DNA from 2 places in the Paenibacillus borealis genome. Region 2 is predicted to be linked to the other one. Evidence: a T-box and tRNA genes for the amino acid it is inferred to sense, from the RefSeq annotation. Region 2 holds a T-box; the other holds one or more tRNA genes.
What was found. The T-box of region 2 lies ahead of PBOR_RS27475 (valine--tRNA ligase). A T-box ahead of a tRNA ligase gene usually reads a tRNA of that ligase, here a tRNA-Val.

Region 1: it has a tRNA-Val gene. The T-box ahead of PBOR_RS27475 (valine--tRNA ligase) is inferred to sense a tRNA for this amino acid. The anticodon was not compared.

The regions. Positions count from the first base shown of each region.
Region 1 covers NZ_CP009285.1:3,518,642-3,527,997, forward strand. Annotated here, with positions in the region: gene PBOR_RS14625 (YdeI/OmpD-associated family protein) at 1-8, opposite strand, end outside; gene PBOR_RS14630 (cupin domain-containing protein) at 216-698, shown strand; gene PBOR_RS14635 (hypothetical protein) at 817-1,242, opposite strand; gene PBOR_RS14640 (helix-turn-helix transcriptional regulator) at 1,435-2,406, shown strand; gene PBOR_RS14645 (hypothetical protein) at 3,234-3,623, shown strand; gene PBOR_RS14650 (YuzF family protein) at 3,663-3,893, opposite strand; gene PBOR_RS38580 (hypothetical protein) at 4,451-4,915, shown strand; gene PBOR_RS36975 (hypothetical protein) at 5,207-5,389, opposite strand; gene PBOR_RS14660 (hypothetical protein) at 5,598-6,044, shown strand; tRNA gene PBOR_RS14670 (tRNA-Val) at 6,602-6,673, opposite strand; gene PBOR_RS14675 (NUDIX hydrolase) at 7,036-7,497, shown strand; gene PBOR_RS14680 (NUDIX hydrolase) at 7,539-8,021, shown strand; gene PBOR_RS38585 (creatininase family protein) at 8,255-8,548, shown strand; gene PBOR_RS14685 (helix-turn-helix transcriptional regulator) at 8,814-9,356, shown strand, end outside.
Region 2 covers NZ_CP009285.1:6,485,531-6,494,886, forward strand. Annotated here, with positions in the region: gene PBOR_RS27475 (valine--tRNA ligase) at 1-1,573, opposite strand, end outside; T-box leader at 1,843-2,125, opposite strand; gene PBOR_RS27480 (LysM peptidoglycan-binding domain-containing protein) at 2,414-3,883, opposite strand; gene PBOR_RS27485 (glycosyltransferase family 4 protein) at 4,021-5,442, opposite strand; gene PBOR_RS27490 (GGDEF domain-containing protein) at 5,642-6,883, shown strand; gene ypfJ (KPN_02809 family neutral zinc metallopeptidase) at 7,020-7,877, opposite strand; gene PBOR_RS27500 (hypothetical protein) at 8,048-8,602, opposite strand; gene PBOR_RS27505 (hypothetical protein) at 8,733-9,170, opposite strand.

The DNA of each region.
Region 1 (9,356 bases), 3.0 Mb from region 2:
CTAGTCATTCAGGAACACCTCTATATCTTTGGTATAATATAACAAATAAGAAAAAGCTATTCAAACTGCTCGCGGCGATTGTATAACACCATCACTTACTGTAATCAATTTTATTAAAAATGCAACATCAGCGCTGCAAAAAATTTGATGAATTATAAAGAAGACGGGCAGGAAGCAGATAATATGAAAATATCCGATGATGAGGAGAGATTCTGATGGCTACTATTTTCAATGAAAAGAACGTTTCGTTTGAACAAAGACAATCCCCGGTTCCTGAGTTTGCCTGGCATACAAGCAGGAAGCTGGCTGAAATGGCCGGGGCGAAGCAGCTGCTTTTTGAAATCAGGTCGCTTGATCCCGGGAAGTATTCCTACCCGTATCATTTTCATAGAAGTGTTGAAGAGATCTTTGTAATTATTTCAGGCCGGGCTACCCTCAGAACGCCAGCAGGGTTCCAGGAAGTGCAGGAAGGGGACACTGTATTTTTTGAAACAGGGCCGGAAGGGGCACATCAATTATATAATCATACCGCCGAACCTTGCAGATACTTGGATTTGCGAACGAACCCGGGGATCGATATTTGTGAATATCCGGATTCCGGGAAGATTAACATTCTGCCTTACGAGGAAATCTATATGGCGGATGAGCGGGTGGACTATTACAAAGGTGAGGAGAATGTCGCGGAGAAGTGGAAGTGAGCTGCCCGTATTCTTCTGGAACGCCCCGAATTCAGCGCATACATAAAATAACCCGCCGGAAGCCCGGCGGGTACATTCGATTTGAAAGAAATTAAAAAACCAAATCTGGTTCAATCACTTAAATGACGCCCTCTCCTCCAATAGCAGTTGCTGTGAATGCTATGGGTCCAAATAGATTTATAGGCGAGATGCTATCATTTTGAATGATCAATTCATAGTTATGGACTCCAAGATATGGACCATCCACCCACAGAACATTTAATTGTATATCAGTAATTGTAGTGAAACGATAAAAGGATCTATAAATATCTACTCCGGCACGCCGGATGATAACAAAAAATGGGCTATCAGCAAGTGCAGTAAGACTAAAGCTGCCATTTAACTCGACTCTACTGGAGAAAGAGGCAGGATTAGCAGGACTTATATTTACTTGCGCTGTGGCTAGAGCCGCGCCTGCTCCAGGAATCCCCGCAACCGTTACAGCAGTATTGAACGGGTCTAACGGGATTTTTGCCTCTGAACCATAACTAATAATTGTCGCCATTTATCATCACTCCATTTCATAGGTATACGTTAATATATTGTAAATCCGCAAGTATATATTGGACTTACTTCCTGATGATTATATACATTTTACTTAAAGAGGAAAAAGAAATAACAGCAAGTGAAATCAAGTAGTACTCCCTCTAGATCTTTATAATGAATGCAGGGTGATTGAAACGGGGTGAATAGAAGAATGTACGAGTGGCAGAATCAAATTCAATTAATCGTTGATGAAATTGATAAATGCATTAAAAATTATAATGACGAAGCCCTGACACTACATTTTCTTTCTCGCAGGCTGGGTTATTCCGAGTTTTATACAACAAGAAAATTCAAAGAAATATCGGGTATGCAACTTAGGGACTATCTGCGGCATAGAAAATTAGCCTTTGCACTAAAAGAAGTTCGTGATAGTGAAAAAAGCCTTTTAGCTATTGCTTTTGATTATGGTTTTTCATCACATGAAGCCTTTACCAGATCCTTTAAGGGAACATATGGTGTAACTCCAAGTGAATACCGGAAAAAGCCTAAGCCTGTCGTTCTTCGTACAAAAATAAACCCGTTCGACCGCTACTTCTTAGGATTGGGAGAGATTGGGATGATGAAATCTACAGAAGATATTAAAATTTATTTTGTAACCATTCCCGCTCACAAATTTTTGCACATCAAAAACTATGAGAGTAATGGGTATTGGGATTTTTGGCAAAAGCAAAGTCTGATTCCGGGACAGGACTACGAAACCATCTGCGGCTTACTCGATAGTATCAAAGGCAAATTGGATGATGATGGCGGGAGCGAACCTAACAGCGGCAGCGGTCAGGTTATGGCGTATATGAATGACCCGGATGGCAGACTCTGCGATTGGGGGATTCCACGTACAGAGTGTCATGGTGCACGACTTCCTTATGATTATAAAGGCGAAGTACCGCCACAAATGCTAATGATTGATGTTCCCGAAGCGGAGTATATTGTTTTTGAACATGGGCCATTCGATTACGAGCAGGAAAACCGCAGTGTTGAGGAAAAGATTGAAAAGGCAATGGCAACTTTTGATTTTGCAGGCACGGGTTACTGCTTTGATACTTCCCCCGGTAGACTAATTTACTTGTATTTCAATCCGGAACGGCATTTTAAGTATATCAGACCGGTGGGAAAGCACTTTTAAAGAACACGTTCCCGCGTCGGCAATATGCGCTTTTTGATTTATATGAATTTAAAATAATTTCAGAAATTTAAAGGTCACTACTTTTAATAGGGTGGCCTTTTTTCTATGTCCAGGGAGGTGGTTACGATAAGCAATCAGAGCGATTTACCCTAAGTGTGGATGGAACTTAAAGGGCATGAAGAATGTTTCTGCACTCATTGCGGCTACACAGAGACGTTTAATAGAGGAGATGATCACAGATCATCGTTAATAATTTCGCGGGGGCGGCGAGGCGAGTACGGGAATGGAGTTGGCTGAATCATTGCTTTAATCGTTGCAATAAGCGGTAGCCTCAAAGCTTTCAGGTCCACGCCTTTGAACGGTGTTATCAACGTCAGCTGTTACGTAACAACCTCCAATAGTTTTAAGATATGTTATGCAATTGCTCAAATCAATTCATCCGCATGGTGGCAATCATTTTATAGATCAATAGGGGCTATTATAGCCCCTATTGATTACTCCCGTTTCTTACGGCCAATTAAGCCGCCTACTATCCCAAAGATCAAAATACCAACAAAGGCAAATACAATCCAAAAAGCTATACGCACAACTATCACTCCTTTAAATAAACAATACGATAATAGGGGGATTTTCGCAATAAAGGAAGAAGGGGCTACTGATCCTACAAGGATTTGACATACGGAGAGGAGGATGAATTGTGAAGGTCCCACGCATCTTGCACTACCCCGGCAGCAAATGGACCATGGCATGAAGGAACATCAGCCATATGCCGGCACACACGACCTATTTGGAACCGTACGCCATACGTGCTTTAGACCCGGAACGGATTGATCTACAACAACGAAATGACAGAGGCAGTTATTTTAGAGCCTAGGGGCTTTGGTTTCTCTGCCTCATACATGGAGACTCCAAATACAATTCCTAATCCGCCACCATTGGCGATATTGTTAAAAACAATGGAGAATGCAATACCAAAACTGATGCCTATAAAAAGTGCAGAGAGCAATCTTCATTTATATTTCAAAACGCAGCATCCTTCTCAATTATTTTACATTTATACGCACCCGGGATATCGGCATCGAACCGTTCTACAGGAGCTGGAGCCGGAATTTACAGCCATGCAGCAGATTGGTATCCAGGCGGACGAGAAGACACCGGCAGCAAGCTTTTGGGCTGCAGCAAGAAAGCTTCTCGGGGCTCAGGTGGAAATGGCATAAAAAAAGAGCTGCTTTCGCAACTCTCTCATGAACGGCCATTTACTCTGGCATGATCCAAACGATCTCACAGATGCGTACAAAGAATTTTCTGCCTCTGGTATCCAATACAACGTGGTCTGGCTTTACATCCATCACACAGCCGCTAATCCCGCCGCGAGTGGTTTCAAGTACCACCTGCTTACCTTTTACAGACATTAAGGTTTCAACGACATAGGGATCAATTGGATAAACCATGATTGCTTGCGGCATCTGTTGATGCATTGGATACATTTGATTATTCAGCACTTTGTTACCTCCCAGATGGTTATACCTCATGTTATGCAAACGCCTAATTAAAGAGCTAGGCGAGAGCCCATTTAAGATAGGTACTAAGCGTTATGACACAAATACGTAAAAATAATAATTCAACGGAGGGGAGAGTATAGCGCCGTAAGCGTTGAAGTGACCGCAGCAATGCTCACCGCCACCCCCCGAGAGAGGGCAGAGGCGGCGATTGCGCTTTGGTTCCTGTCTTGTTTTCCGTTTCCAAAGGTAGTCTGCACGGCTCCAACACGGCAGCAGCTGCATGACGTCCTATGGGCTGAGATCAGTAAATGACAGGATAAGAGTCCGATACTGAAAAAAATATTGAAATGGACGAAGACTAAGGTATATATGCACCACTATGAAGAACATTGTCAGGTCCATATAATAAGCTCTTAATATGCGGAAACCCAACACGTACAAGTGGAGTGTTCTACGATTTCCATAATAGAGACCGTGCAGATTATAAGACCCGTAAGTTCTCTTGCTTAAACAGTCCCAGGACGAGCAAAGAGAATATCGCTATGCTTAAGCGTAAATACGGCGAAGGATCAGACGTATGGCGCGTGCGCGTTGAAGGCACCACTACAGGATGGGTGCTAAGGCTTGTTGATGACACGAAATCTGAGCACTCAGGAGTTAATGAAGTAGAAGTCAGAGTCGATGACACTGGACTTGGGGGCGGCGTGACAGACCGATTAAATGAAATCAACATCGAAAAGGGTTTTGGATACACGATCACCGGTGTGAATAATGGATATATTCAGTGGCAGGTAACAGAAGCAAACCGGTTCAGGCAAATATGGAATATTGAAAATATCATTCATGAAGGCCCGTCATTAACAATACCAGTATGGTGGGGTATTTTTTTGCATAAGGAAAATTTTCCTTACTACATACATAATGTTCTATATGAATTATACGGAAGAACCATACTCTCCCAGGAAGGGGGGATTTGCGTTAAAAAAGTTTTAATTATTGTCACGTGAATATTTTTTAAGATCTATTATATTTATATTACATGGTTCAGAAGAACCAACAGTATAATCCAGAAGCAAAATTAAAGGCCGCGTGGATATAATCGTAGGCTCGATTTTTGTAGGGGGGATAATATTGCTGGAGTTTGTAGTCATCTTAGATGTACTAATAGTTGTATCAGCAGTAGTAGCATCTGTTTTGTTAAGCAAGAGACAGAAGGGGTATCCAAAGGAAAAGGTTATCAGTTCACTCAAAATTACAATTCAGGATGTAGACCGAATGGAAGACGGATAATGAAGTCTTTATGGGGTTCTCTGTATACGTTTAATCGCCCAGATAGGAAATGATATGCTAGTTCCAATTAATTGTATGTATCCAGTTTGCTCGTCTTTAATAAATGTACCGGAGTAATTTTCACCACTAATTAGATGAAAACGTAAAGGGTTAGCCGTTTCTAAAATAGAGTGAATCTCGATTGGTTTCATACATAGGCAACTCCTTCATAAGTCTTACTTATACAATACCAACCTGTGCTATTATTCAAACCGATAGTCAGTGATAATGATGTAAATTTAGTAAATTTTTCTTAATTGAATTTGTGTTTCAAAATGCGATATACTGGATTCACCAAAGTAAAAGACTATAATAGCTAACTGAGAAAATTAAACAGGCTATTTGTTAGGAGGTTTCTTTATGAAAAAAATAATAACGCTCGTTCAAGCTTTCAAAGATTTAGAGGAACGGATTAATGATTTTATTAATGATGATTCATGCATTGAATATGTTGAAGGGTCCGAAGAAGTGGTAGCTGGTGGAGCCTACGCATGGTCAAAATTAAAACCAGTAGCTATTAGTAGACAAGAGCATATTGATGCTGATTACATGGAATTAGCAGAAAGGGTACGCACAGTACTGAAAAAGGATAATAGCCCAAATATTCAAAAGTTTGAGCATAGTTACGAACTGATTTTGAATTACATACGTCAAGATACCTTATTGTGGGTTCCTGGTTTAAAGAGTGTCCTTAATGAAATCAAATATGAACTAGACATTCAACAGTTTTATTTTGTAGACCAAGAGGATTCGTTAATTTCAGGAAGACCTCATGGGTTAAATGAGTCATTGCTATTTGGAATATAGTATAGAGGACTCTGTACTATCCTCAAAATTCCGTCAACCTTAACTGGTCGGCGGGCTTGTTTGGGTTATACTATTAACTCTGTAAAGACTTGAATCAAGCAAACCACATTTGGCCGGTTATCATCTGGACCTTCGCTCGCAATTAAGGTGTACGATGTCTGAAAAGAGAAACCCGTTAGTGAAGGGAGCTTAGGCTACTTGAAGCAAGTGTCGATTTTATTAAAGAGCGCTTATAGCGCTCTTTTTAAACCGTATACCATAACATACGATAAACCAATAACAAAAAAATACTTAGAACATAAAGTAAAGGGTACGCTCTTTTTCATGAATATTACGCTTCCAGCGAAAGTCAAAGTAATTACCCCGGCTAAGATATACGAACTTGAAATATCTAAATAAACGAAACGGCTGCCCAAGTTAAATAGGGTAGCCGTTTTTTTGGTGGCAAAAAAATCCCGACCCCAATCCGTCCCCAATCTCATAAAGTTGAAGGGATGATACAACCTAAAAAAAGACAAAACCCTTATAAAATAAGGGTTTTGTCAGGTGGTGCAGTATAGGACGGATGGGGTTCGAACCCATGACCCCTACCCTGTCAAGATAGTGCTCTCCCGCTGAGCTACCGTCCTGCAACGAAATTTATAATACCATAGGATGTGAGGGATTGGCAAGAATTTTTTATACCGAAGAAATAGGCTGGCTGATATATGGGGTTTATTAGGATTAAATAGGAGGCAGTGCTATGCTGCTCTGGGGAAGCGGATCTCGGCGGGAGAGAAGAAGCCCTGCCGTGATTTGACAGGTGAGATTAATCCCTTTACGAGGGCTGATGATAAGTTAATGTGCAGGTCCCGTTGAGTGTGAGCGGGGCTTTTTTGCAGCGAAAAAGTTGAGCGACACGGAAAAGATTTTATAATATAATGATGGCGGTTGTCTGGAAATATATTTCAATCATTCCATTATACATAATGAAGCCAAAGGAGTTCTTCTAATGATAGTAACTTTGCATGAATCTGAAATGCTTGAGGTTTGCCTTAAGTATGTTGTGATTGTCATGAAGCAGGGTGAGGACTGGGTTCTGGTGCGGCACCGAGAGCGGTCCACATGGGAATTTGCCGGCGGGCATATTGAAGCAGGAGAGAGCCCGGATGAAGCCGCCGCCAGGGAAATGTATGAAGAGACAGGCGCTGAGTCGTACAAGTTATACCCTATATGCATATATTCGGTCAGCAGAGAGGAAGTACCTGCGAGCTTCGGGATGCTGTACTTTGCAGCCGTAGATAAGTTCGGCCCCCTACAGCAATTCGAAATGGAGGAAATTCGCAGATTCAGAGAAATACCTGAAGGGGTAACGTATCCCGGGATATATCCCACGCTAATCGCGAGAGTTAATGAGTACATCAAGCAGCTGAGAGACAATGTAAATCAAATCAGGTTTATTGAGCAAGCGTAATTTTGTGCGGCATAATTATACCATTGATCGGAGTGATTGCCATGTCTATGCCTACTCATATTGTCGCGGTCGGCGGGATTGTAGAGAATGAACTGGGAGAAATTTTACTGGTAAAAACGTTTAAGGGCGGCTGGGTGTTCCCCGGCGGGCAAGTGGAGGCAGGTGAGAATCTGATGGAAGCCCTGATCCGTGAAATACAGGAGGAAAGTGGCATCCTCACTGTGGTTGACCAGCTTATCGGCGTGTATTCAAATACGGGGATGTACAAAGGGCATGACGGAGTAACCGATGTTCCGACTAAAGTGATGCTGGACTATGTGTGCCGGCCAATCGGCGGGGCATTAGCAACCTCGGATGAAACTTCTGAGAGCTACTGGGTTAACCGGGATAAAGTACTTGAGATGATTACCAGTCCCGCAATCCGCACACGTTATGAAGCGTATCTGGCTTTTGACGGCAAGGTTGCTTATATGGCTTACGAGACCAAACCCGAATTTACAGTAAGTCTGAGCAGGAAGATTTAATACAGTACCAACTCCCGAGCACCGCAATTATGGCTATGGATACATCGACATTCCGCAGAAGGTGTACGAGGATGTGATCTATGCGGTTCTGGTTTCACTGGCCGACCAGGGCTTCAGGCAGCTCGTGATTATGCGCGGCTGCGGCGGACATATGCTGAGCCAGGTGGCTGAGAAGTTTAATCGTTCCTCATCATCCGTTCCATGGTGTCTGGTGCACACATACCGATCCGCATATTCCGGGTGGTCATGCCGACAGCTTCACCACATCGCTGGGACTCTACAAACATCCCGAGTGCATCCGTGAGGAGCTGATCGCCAATCCCGGCAGCAGTGAACCGGACTGGGAGGATCCCGCACTCGACTTCACCAAGTACTCGGCAACGGGTGTCATAGGTGATCCGACTCATGCCAGTGAAGAATTAGGCCGCAAGCTGTGGAAGGGCTCTGTGGAAGCCATCGCAGCCGAGCTGCAGAAGATTGCTGCACAGGCCTTTGAAATTACTCCGGCTGAAGCTTCCAGGCTGTAATGGAATAGTAGGCAAGCGGCAGGAAAGAAAGACACAAGCGAGACAGGCAGCCCCATTGGCTTCGTCCATGTTAACCGCGACAGCGGCTTGGAGAAGCCAGCGGGGTTATTGCTATAGCTGGCGGTGCGAAGGCGAAGGTGGTTCTGCAGCCTTTTATGCGAGAGATCATGTTATAGCTTCTCAAGTCCGAGTTCCGTATGAGTTTGTGAACGGTATAAATTGAGGTAGAATAGGGACATTAATTGCTGCGAGAAGAGGTTAGCTTATGAGTGATGAGAATTCGAAGTTCAAGCGGCTTGGTGAGTATCTGAAATCACGCCGGAACCGGCTGCAGCCTGAAGCCGCAGGGTTAAGGGAAACGAGCAGCCAGCGCAGAACACCGGGACTAAGGCGGGAGGAAGTGGCGATTCTGGCGGGTGTCAGCAGCACCTATTACACCTGGCTGGAGCAAGGCAGGGAAGTTACCGCTTCGAGAGAGATTATGGAGAGTCTCAGCCAGGCACTCCGGTTGACGCCTGATGAGCGGACACATCTGTTCGAGCTGTGGAATCCGGGTTTGCCGGATGCCATTCCTTCTATTAATACGGTGAGACCCGAGCTGAATCCGCAGTGGCGGGATATTATCAGCCAGCTGTCTTATCCGTCTTTTATTACGAATGAGCGCTCCGAGGTTCTGGCCTGGAATGATAAGGCGGTTGAAGTTCTTAGCAATTTCGGGATACTGCCCGCTTCAGAGCGCATTATGCTCCGTCTTTTGTTCCTCGATCAGGGACTGCGCCGCCGGATGCTGAATTGGGAGGAATTCGCG
Region 2 (9,356 bases):
ACATTTTGCGTCCTTCAGCATCGCGTACAAGACCATGCATCAGCACGTCGGAGAATGGCTTCTGTCCGGTGAATTCCAGAGCCGAGAAGATCATGCGGGCTACCCAGAAGTAGATGATATCGTAGCCGGTAACCAGCACATTGTTCGGATAGTAACGCTGATAGTCGCTGCTGTTCTCATCAGGCCAGCCCAGTGTGGCGAACGGCCAGAGGTTCGAGCTGAACCACGTATCCAGAACATCCTCATCCTGCTTCAGGTCTGTCAGGCCGCTGATCCGGCGTGCTTCTTCTTCATCATTCGCAACAACGATCTCCCCCGTAGATTCGGAGTACCAGGCCGGAATACGGTGGCCCCACCACAATTGACGGGAAATACACCAGTCCCGGACATTCTCGATCCAGTTCAGGTAAGTCTTCTCGAAGCGGTCCGGTACGAAGTTAACACCGCTGCCATCCTTCTGCGCTGCGATGGCCGCTTCTGCCAGCGGCTGCATTTTTACGAACCACTGGGTGGACAGGTATGGCTCAACTACGGCTCCAGAACGCTCGCTGTGTCCAACCTGGTGCACATGATCCTCAATGGAAACCAGTACACCCTGCTCTTTCAGGTCGGCAATAATCGCCTTCCGGCAATCACTGCGGTCCAGCCCCTGATATTTGCCTGCTTCCGCATTCATAATTCCGCCTTCATCCATCACATTAATCTGTGGAAGATTATGGCGCACGCCCATCTCAAAGTCGTTCGGATCATGTGCCGGGGTAATCTTCACCGCGCCGCTGCCGAAATCCTTATCTACATAATCATCAGCGATAACCGGAATTTCCCGGCCGATAATCGGCAGGATCAGGGTTTTGCCGATAAGATCCTTGTAACGGTCATCTTCCGGATGCACGGCAACCGCTGTATCGCCCAGCATCGTTTCCGGCCGGGTTGTAGCTACAGTAATATAGCCGCTGCCGTCCTTAAGCGGATAGCGCAGATGGTACAGATGGCCATTTACCTCTTTATATTCAACTTCGATGTCCGACAGAGCCGTACGTGCAGCCGGATCCCAGTTAATAATGCGTTTGCCGCGGTAGATCAGGCCTTTCCGGTACAGCTGAATGAATACCTGGCGGACGCCGCTGGACATTCCTTCATCCAGGGTGAACCGTTCACGCGAGTAGTCCAGCGACAAGCCCATCTTGGCCCATTGCCCGTGAATCGTCTCCGCATATTGCTCCTTCCAGGCCCATACCTGCTCCAGGAACTTCTCGCGTCCCAGATCATGGCGGGAGATCCCCTGCTCGCGCAGCTTCTGCTCTACCTTAGTCTGTGTAGCGATACCCGCATGGTCCGTTCCCGGCAGCCACAGCGTATCATAGCCCTGCATCCGTTTGGTACGGATCAGAACATCCTGCAATGTGAAATCAAGCGCGTGCCCGATATGCAGCATCCCCGTTACATTCGGCGGGGGAATTACAATGCTGTAGGGCTCGGCATCCGGACGTTTGCCGGCTTCGAAGAAGCCTTGCTCCATCCAGTAGGCATACCATTTCTTCTCCGCCGACCCCGGATCATAGGTAGTCGGCATATCGCTTTGCTTGTGATTCGCCGCCGCGGTGTCTTCTGCCGCTTCCAGCTGGTTCGGCAGCTCCGCTGCTGTATTGTTGTTATCAGCCATTGTGAACCCTCCATTAGTGAAAATGATGAGATGCTTTTTGTATTCTGTAACGATCTGACAAGTGGAAACGGCTTTGCCGTCCTTTCTAAGGACGGTACCGTTTCAGCGAGAAATATAAGGAGGTTTGATAGAGTGAAACATATAAATCCTTATATTTAAATACAAAAAGACCCTTCGTCTCAAAGGACGAAAGGCCATTCTTTCGCGGTACCACCTTTGTTTCGCGCTAACAAAAAATAAACCTCTGCCTCAAAACCCTTACAGGTCCGGCTTAGCGCGACACTCATGCAGATAACGGCTGCTTCCGGCCACATCCTAACCTGATCTCCATGAAGATGAAGGCAAGCTCAGAAGGGCGACTCCGGGGCGACTTCGGGGGCTGCATCCTGCGGAAATTCACAGCAATTACAATTCCGCTCTCTGAAGGGCTAACCGCCTACTCTTCCCGTTCCCAGTCTTTATGTTAGTTATTACTTATGTCAATAATACATTCAGTCCTATTCCTAGTCAACCAGCATACACACAAAGGGCAGAGTTTATACCGCCTGGTTCAAAAAAACGGCTAACGGAGCTGTATACACAGGGCTAACAGAGATTAATACACAGAGAACCGCCCATCTATCTTACTTCCCGCTCCAGATCACGTTGACGATATTATATTCCACATACAAAATAAGGCTGCCCCAAGCAGCCATGTCATGGCTTGCGGGACAGCCCCAGCAACTACCTGCTCGTATTCCCCGATCTATCCTAGGGAATATATAAAACCTGGCCTTCTTCTACACTCTGTCCGGAGAGCCGGTTGTACATGGACAGCTCTCTTGCACTGAGCTGATATTTCTCGGCAATCGTATCCAGCGTTTCTTCCCGCTGGACGATGCAGAGCCGTACTTTACGGAACAGCTCTGTTCCGCCGAGGCCGCCGATGAACCGGCTCTTCCACTCGGTATCATTCCCCGCCTCAGGAATAACCGCCGCTTTGGAGGCCACTTCCTCAGAATGGAGAATTTCCTGTTCCTTGCGCGCACGGCTGGAGCTTAGCAGTGAAGAGAAGGTCAATGGCTCCTGCTCGGCAATTGCCGGATCTTTTTTGCTGCCAAGCGCAATCTTGAGATCCTGCTTCTCCTCCTGTGGAGGTAAGACTTCCTCGGACACGAGGTTCTCATTGTCTACAGCCTGAATCTCTTCAGGTACTTCTGCATTCTCGGCTAACACTGCCGAATCATCACTGGCAGCGGATGTGAGTACCGGCTCATTCTGAAGGTCGGCATGAAGACTGGCAGTGCCCCAGTGATCCACGGTATTCAAAGCGGCTGTTCCCGCCGGGCCCCCTGTCTCCTCCGCCCGCGGCACAGCGGATATGGAAGCCGTCTCCGCAAGATCAAACGGACTTACATAATTCGCCGTACCTGCCTGGAATGAATCGTTTACCGCAGCTGGCTCTCCTGTCTTCTCACGGGAAGGAAGAAAGTGGCTGGATACCGGCTCCGGCACAGCCTTACTGTAGTTCTGCCCGGAATCTGCTCTTCCGGATGGAGCAGTTGCGGGGGAGGCATCCAGGCTATGTGTCCTTACCTTGGGTTCCTTGTCCTTCAGCTGAGCGGAAACATAGGCCGAAGGCTGAGTGTATACAGAGCCTTCCAGGAATAGTGGATTTCCGGCGGTTTCGGCAGAATCAGCATATTCCTGCTCCTCCACAGAAGCCTCCGCAGCGCCTTCCCCATAGGTCCAGAGCGAATTCTCATACAGTGCATCGTTATCCTGCCCGCGGTTAACGGCCTCAGCCTCTGCCTTGTTGTCTTCAGCCTCAGGCGCGTAAGCTACTGTGTACTCCTCCTGCTGCCAGGCCGGCTGGTTATCCGCGCTTCCGATTCCGCGCAGCGAGAGCACCCCTGTAATGTTGACGGTTCGCATCGTAAGCAGGTCAATATCGAAATTCTCGATCTCCACCCCTATGTCTTCAAGTGAGCTGACCCGGGTCAGCGGGACTGTGATTTCAACGGGAATCGCATGCTCCAGACGCTGTGTGCGATCATCTTCCCCCCGGTAGAGTCCGGTGAGCAGCAGTTGCCCGTGCAGTTCGGCCCGGTCCTCCCGCTGGATTACCTGGATGTCGGGAATCAGCTCGACTTCCTCCAGCTCAGCTATTCCCGGAAGCTCTTCCGAAAGGTGAATGCGTTCATAAATATCAAACCTCAAGCCGTGTGACTGGTCAAACACGGGAAATGTCCTCCTTCTTGGCATAATCTATCCCTGAGACAAGCCCAGAGCATAAGCCCAAAATGTTACTCCACTCATGTATATGCTTCAATCAGGAAGGCATGACAACTTTGCCGCCTACTTTGGCGGACAGGAGCTTATTTCGGATCGGCAAGCACCGTAAGGGAATCCGGAATGGAATAATCCTGCGGGAGCCTTGCCCGCATGCTCGCCGCAAGCGGAATGCCGGGATACATCGCATTCAGCACATCGGCTGGATGGAAGGCTCCGGGAATGGCGGCAGCTGCCGGCTCTGCCCCAAAGGCTGAACTGGCTGCAGGACTGTGTACACCCTCCCGCATATTTATGGCTTTACGGTACACATTCAGCGTTCCGGCCGCCATGACATCCAGCGAACGGCTGCGCTGCGCCCACTCCCTTGCCTGGAAGCCGGTGCGTACTCTCAGCTCCTCATTACCCAGCAGCTGCTCCAGCAGCCGGGCCAGCTGGGCGGCATCGCCGGGAGGAACGATCCAGCCGGTCTCGCCGTGACGGACCATCTCCGGCATACCTGAAGTGCCGGCGACTATCGGGGCTATACCGGCAAGCTGAGCCTCTGTAACCGAGAACGGCTGTGTATCCTGCAGGGAAGGCTGCACATAAATATCAGCCTCACTTAGTGCTGCCGGGATATTGTCCAGCTTTCCTGTAAAGCGGATATGCTCCAGAATCCCAAGCTCGCTCGCCTGTTCCCTTAGTTCCTCGCGCAGGCTGCCGATGCCGGCCACTACACAGATCCAGTCCGCCCGCCGCTTCTGCAGCATTCCAAGAGCCTCGATCAGCACATGCACTCCTTTGATATATTCCAGGCGTCCTGCATACATGATTACCTTGGTTCCGCCTCCGATCTTAAGCGGTGAAGGCTTCGCCGCCCTGGCCGCATACTGCTCCAGATTTACTCCATACGGCAAAGTATGAATACGTTCCCTGCTTATGCCGAGTTCCCGGGTCAGCTGTCCAATCCAATTCGAAGAGACCATAATCAAGTCGGCCGACCGGGCAGCGAGCGCCTCGATCCGGCGGAAATATCGCCAGATCGGCCGGCTCTCGTACTCCTCACGGGTAAGCTCAGGTTCAAGCCCTTTGTATTCATAGTAGGCTTCCCGGGACAGCACACCGTGGACACTTGAGACCAGCGGGACCGGCCGGCGCATGATCCGCCGCAGCGCGTACGAGGCTATAGGGTCCTGGGCATGGATGACATCGTAATTCTCCAGCCCCAGAACCGCAGCTCCACCCTCGAACACATAACGTCCCAGCTCAAAGCTGAATATGCCATGCTCCAGATGCAGATGCGGGAATAAGGTAATATCGAGGTGCGGGAGCAGCAAGGTATAGAAGGCTTTTTTATCAAAAGAAGCATTCTGTCCCAGTAAATACAAGGTGTTGTTCTCCACATGGCTTCCCATCAGCGTAACGGAGTGTCCCTGCTCGCTCAGCTTATCGGCAAGTTGTCTCATATACGTCCAGATCCCGCCCATATTGGTAAGGCCCCAGTAGGTAACCAGCAATATTCTCATAATTTCCTCTCCCCGGCTTATAGATTCACTCGTGCACGAGAGCAAACGGCTCCACATTAACAAAGTATTATATGAACGCTGCCGGTTATAGGACATGGGTGTATGGTTCAATCATCTAAAAAAATCAAAAATATCTTTATCATCAAAAAACATCTTTTCGGTTATAATCGGTATAAATCCTGAAAGGAAAACTTCTGTCATGTCTAAAGCACGGGTATTTGACCTTTCCCTGTTTGCCGCTTCCGTTGCTATAGCCTTCATTCCCAAACATGCTATAGCTCTGGACGATACATATATCAAAGCGCTGGTGCTCTATACGATCTTCTCCAGCTTCTACTTTCAATTGCGCATCGTGACCCGGAGCGGGAATTCTACGATAGATTATGCGATCAGCTATACCTCTTCGTTCGGAATTTTCGCCGGACCGCTAGGCACCTTTCTGTTCGAAACCGTATACCGCTTCATTGTGTTTTTCTATAAAAAGAAGACAAAAACCGCCGATCCCGGCGAATTTCTCGATACCTTCTACAACATCGGGTCCTTCACACTGGGCGGCTCGGCTGCGTATTATCTGTATACAGTGCTTCACCCTTTTGCGGAGAGATTTCCGCTTGGATACTGGCTCCTGTTTCTCCTGGTGGTCTGCGTAACCACATTGCTGTCCTCCACTTTCCTGATCATAACCTTCGCGATTTCTGGAGACATCAAGACACGCAAGGAAGCCCGTCATCTGCTGTTCCGGAGCCGTAACCTGCTTGACTTCAGCAAGGTAGCCTTGACCAATGCGCTGCTCCTGCGCCTGCTGCAAATGGAGAAATGGGAAATGCTGATCGCCCTCTTCCTGCTCAATTACATCGTCAGCCTCTCCTTCTATTCCAAATCACAAAGCGCCCAGCACAAATATGAACGCGATAAGTTCGAGCAGATGGCTTACCGGGACTTCCTGACAGGAACCTATAACCGGGCCCACATGGACAAGATGATGAAGGAGCTGAACCAGAGCGGGGAATATATCGGCATTGTAGTGGCGGATATCGACCGTTTCAAAAAAATCAATGACTCTTACAACCACGCCGTCGGTGACCGCGTCATTATTCATTTTGCCGATACGCTGAAGAAATTCCTGCACGAAGAAGACATCCTGTTCCGCAGCGGCGGGGAAGAGTTCACCCTGTTTCTCAGGAACAGAAGCTTTGAACAGTGCCAGGCGCAGATTCAGGACATCCTGGACAGCCTTCACGGACATAGCGTAACCGCAGAATTCGAGGACCAGGTGATCAGCGTGCCGTATTCAGCCTCTTTCGGACTGTACTATTACAAGGCAGATCCGGGCCAGAAGACTTCTATGGAAAAAGGCTATGTCTACGCCGACCAGCTTCTGCTGGAATCCAAAAAACTCGGCCGGAACCGGCTCTCGTACCGCAATGATCTCCGTCCGTAGGCAGACTTTAGAACGGTGAAGATCAGGTACGGGAGCGCTGTGCATTAGAACAAGAAGAGCCTTTCTCCCGGTAATCGGAAGAAAGGCTCTTTGCTGACAGCTTTTGCGGGTACCGCTCAGCCGCTTCAGTTTGGCCCTAAAGCTCAGCAGCATTAAAGGTATCTCCGCCTTCAATGGTGCCGGAGTTGAACCCTTTGTAGAACCAGCGTTTGCGCTGCTCGGAGGTGCCGTGCGTGAAGCTGTCGGGCACCACATAGCCCTGTGCCCGCTTCTGGATCGTGTCGTCACCCACCGCGCTCGCCGCGGTTAAGGCCTCCTCCAGATCCCCTTCCTCCAGCAGATTCATACCCTGGGCATGCTTCGCCCATACCCCTGCATAATAATCGGCCTGCAGCTCAAAGCGGACCTGATATTTGTTGAACTCAGTCTCGCTGAGGCTCTGGCGCAGCGAGTTCAGCTGCTCGGATGCGCCCAGCAGCGTCTGCACATGATGCCCTACCTCGTGGGCAATTACATAAGCCATGGCGAAATCGCCCGGCGCATTGAATTGCTGCTGCAGCTCATCGTAGAAGCTGAGATCGATATACAGCTTGGCATCCCCGGGACAATAGAACGGCCCGACTGCCGAACTGGCGGTTCCGCAGGCAGAGTCCACGCTGCCGCTATAGAGCACCAGCGTAGGATCCTGGTACGTTTTTCCCTGCTCCTGGAATACCTCGGACCAGACATCCTCGGTATCTGCGAGTACGACAGACACAAATTCCGACAATTCCTTCTCCTGTGCAGTCTGCTCATATGGAGCGTTAGAGCTGGTGCTGGAGCCTGTGGAAGTCAGATTGCCCATAATGTCACCGATATTCCCGCCGCTCAGCAGCGTAACGATCACCACAATAATAATTCCGCTAATTCCGCCGCCAATAAGCTTGCCGCCTCCGCCTCTGCTTCCTCTGCGGTCTTCTACATTCGAACTGCCTCTTCTGCCCTGCCATTTCATGGCCCAACCCCCAGTTATGATTTCCGGTTACAGGATGTATTTCACCTTAATACTGTTATACCCATAATCGCAGGGGTCCCACTCGCCCATCCTTGTAGAGAGAACATAAAAAAGACTCCTGCACAGCCGCAGCCGTGAAGGAGTCCCGCAAACAAATATTAAAAGGGCAATTATTTGGCAGCTTTAGCAGCGTCCAAAATTGCTTTCAGATAGTTAGAGGTATCCACCAGAGTAGCGCCGCTCACTGCGTCAACTACTTGCTCTGCGGACTTCTTGCTAAGTGTCATTTCAAGGGATTTGATTGTTTTGCCTGTAGCGAATTTCTCTACAGCAGCAATGTTCTTGTCATAAGAAACTGTGGAACCAGCTGCTTCAGCCATATGCTCGCTATAGTATTTAGCGTTAGCTTTCTTGGAAGCCAGAACTACGTTAGGGTCTTTGTAGCCGTTCAGACCAAAATCCTTATCGGAGTTAGGAACGCCAGTTGCTACATCTGTGCCCAGGAATTGATAATCATCCAGCGAAGCTGCAACGATTACGCCGTTCTGTACTACAGCAACAGCTACTGTGAAGCATTTGGTACCATGGGCAGCCGCTTCCACCCGGCCTACCTTAAGTGGTGCGCTCGCTGCAGATGTTACACTGTTCAGGGCGCCGCTGTTGCCTACCCCTACAAGTGCCAAAGAGATACCGGCTACGAGCATTAGTTTTGTTACTTTTTTCACAAAGATTCCCCCAGTTAATGTTATGAGAAACGCTTACATACTATATTTATCAATATATTGGATATCCGTCTGTTACAAATGTTACTAGAAAACTGCAAATAATTGGGATATGTATTTTTAACAGGCAAAATCAGCTGCAATTCTCTTTCACAGTCACTTTATCATTCGTTATCGTGACCTTTGAATATCCGGATAAAGATTCGGTGTAGGAGCATATTCCAACGGTTTGAGCTGCCTCCGGCTCTCTTGGATCTGTATATTTCAGATAAATGCCCCCCTCACCGCTTATGCTAAGCCGGGGTCGGATTTTGATTGTTTCTCCGCTTTTTAGAGGCTTGCCCAGCTCGTCTGCAGAAGCACCGGCAGCCGCACTCGTTACCACGCCTGTCTCAAGGAGGCTCAAATCAAAGTCGGACTGGTTGTCTACTGTCACCTTGAAGCTCTGGAACTGGGCGGCTATACTCAAAATGCCATATTTGCTGTTCAACTGCACTGCCATTATTATTCCGGCGGCAATAACCGCTATACCCATTGCTGACACCAGGATTACTCTGCGATTGCGTCTCAAAGACTCATCTCCTTTACAGGAAGACGAACTGCAACGCGGAAATGTATCAGAGGGACCCTGCGCTCCGCCGGAATTTTATCAGCCGGGTAGGCTTGGGTAACTGAACAGCAAGGGCTGGAGAAGAAACAGCGGCGTTGGCCCTGTTCAGCCAGTTTCTGTCACTTCTATCAAACTTTTCTGCAGAAG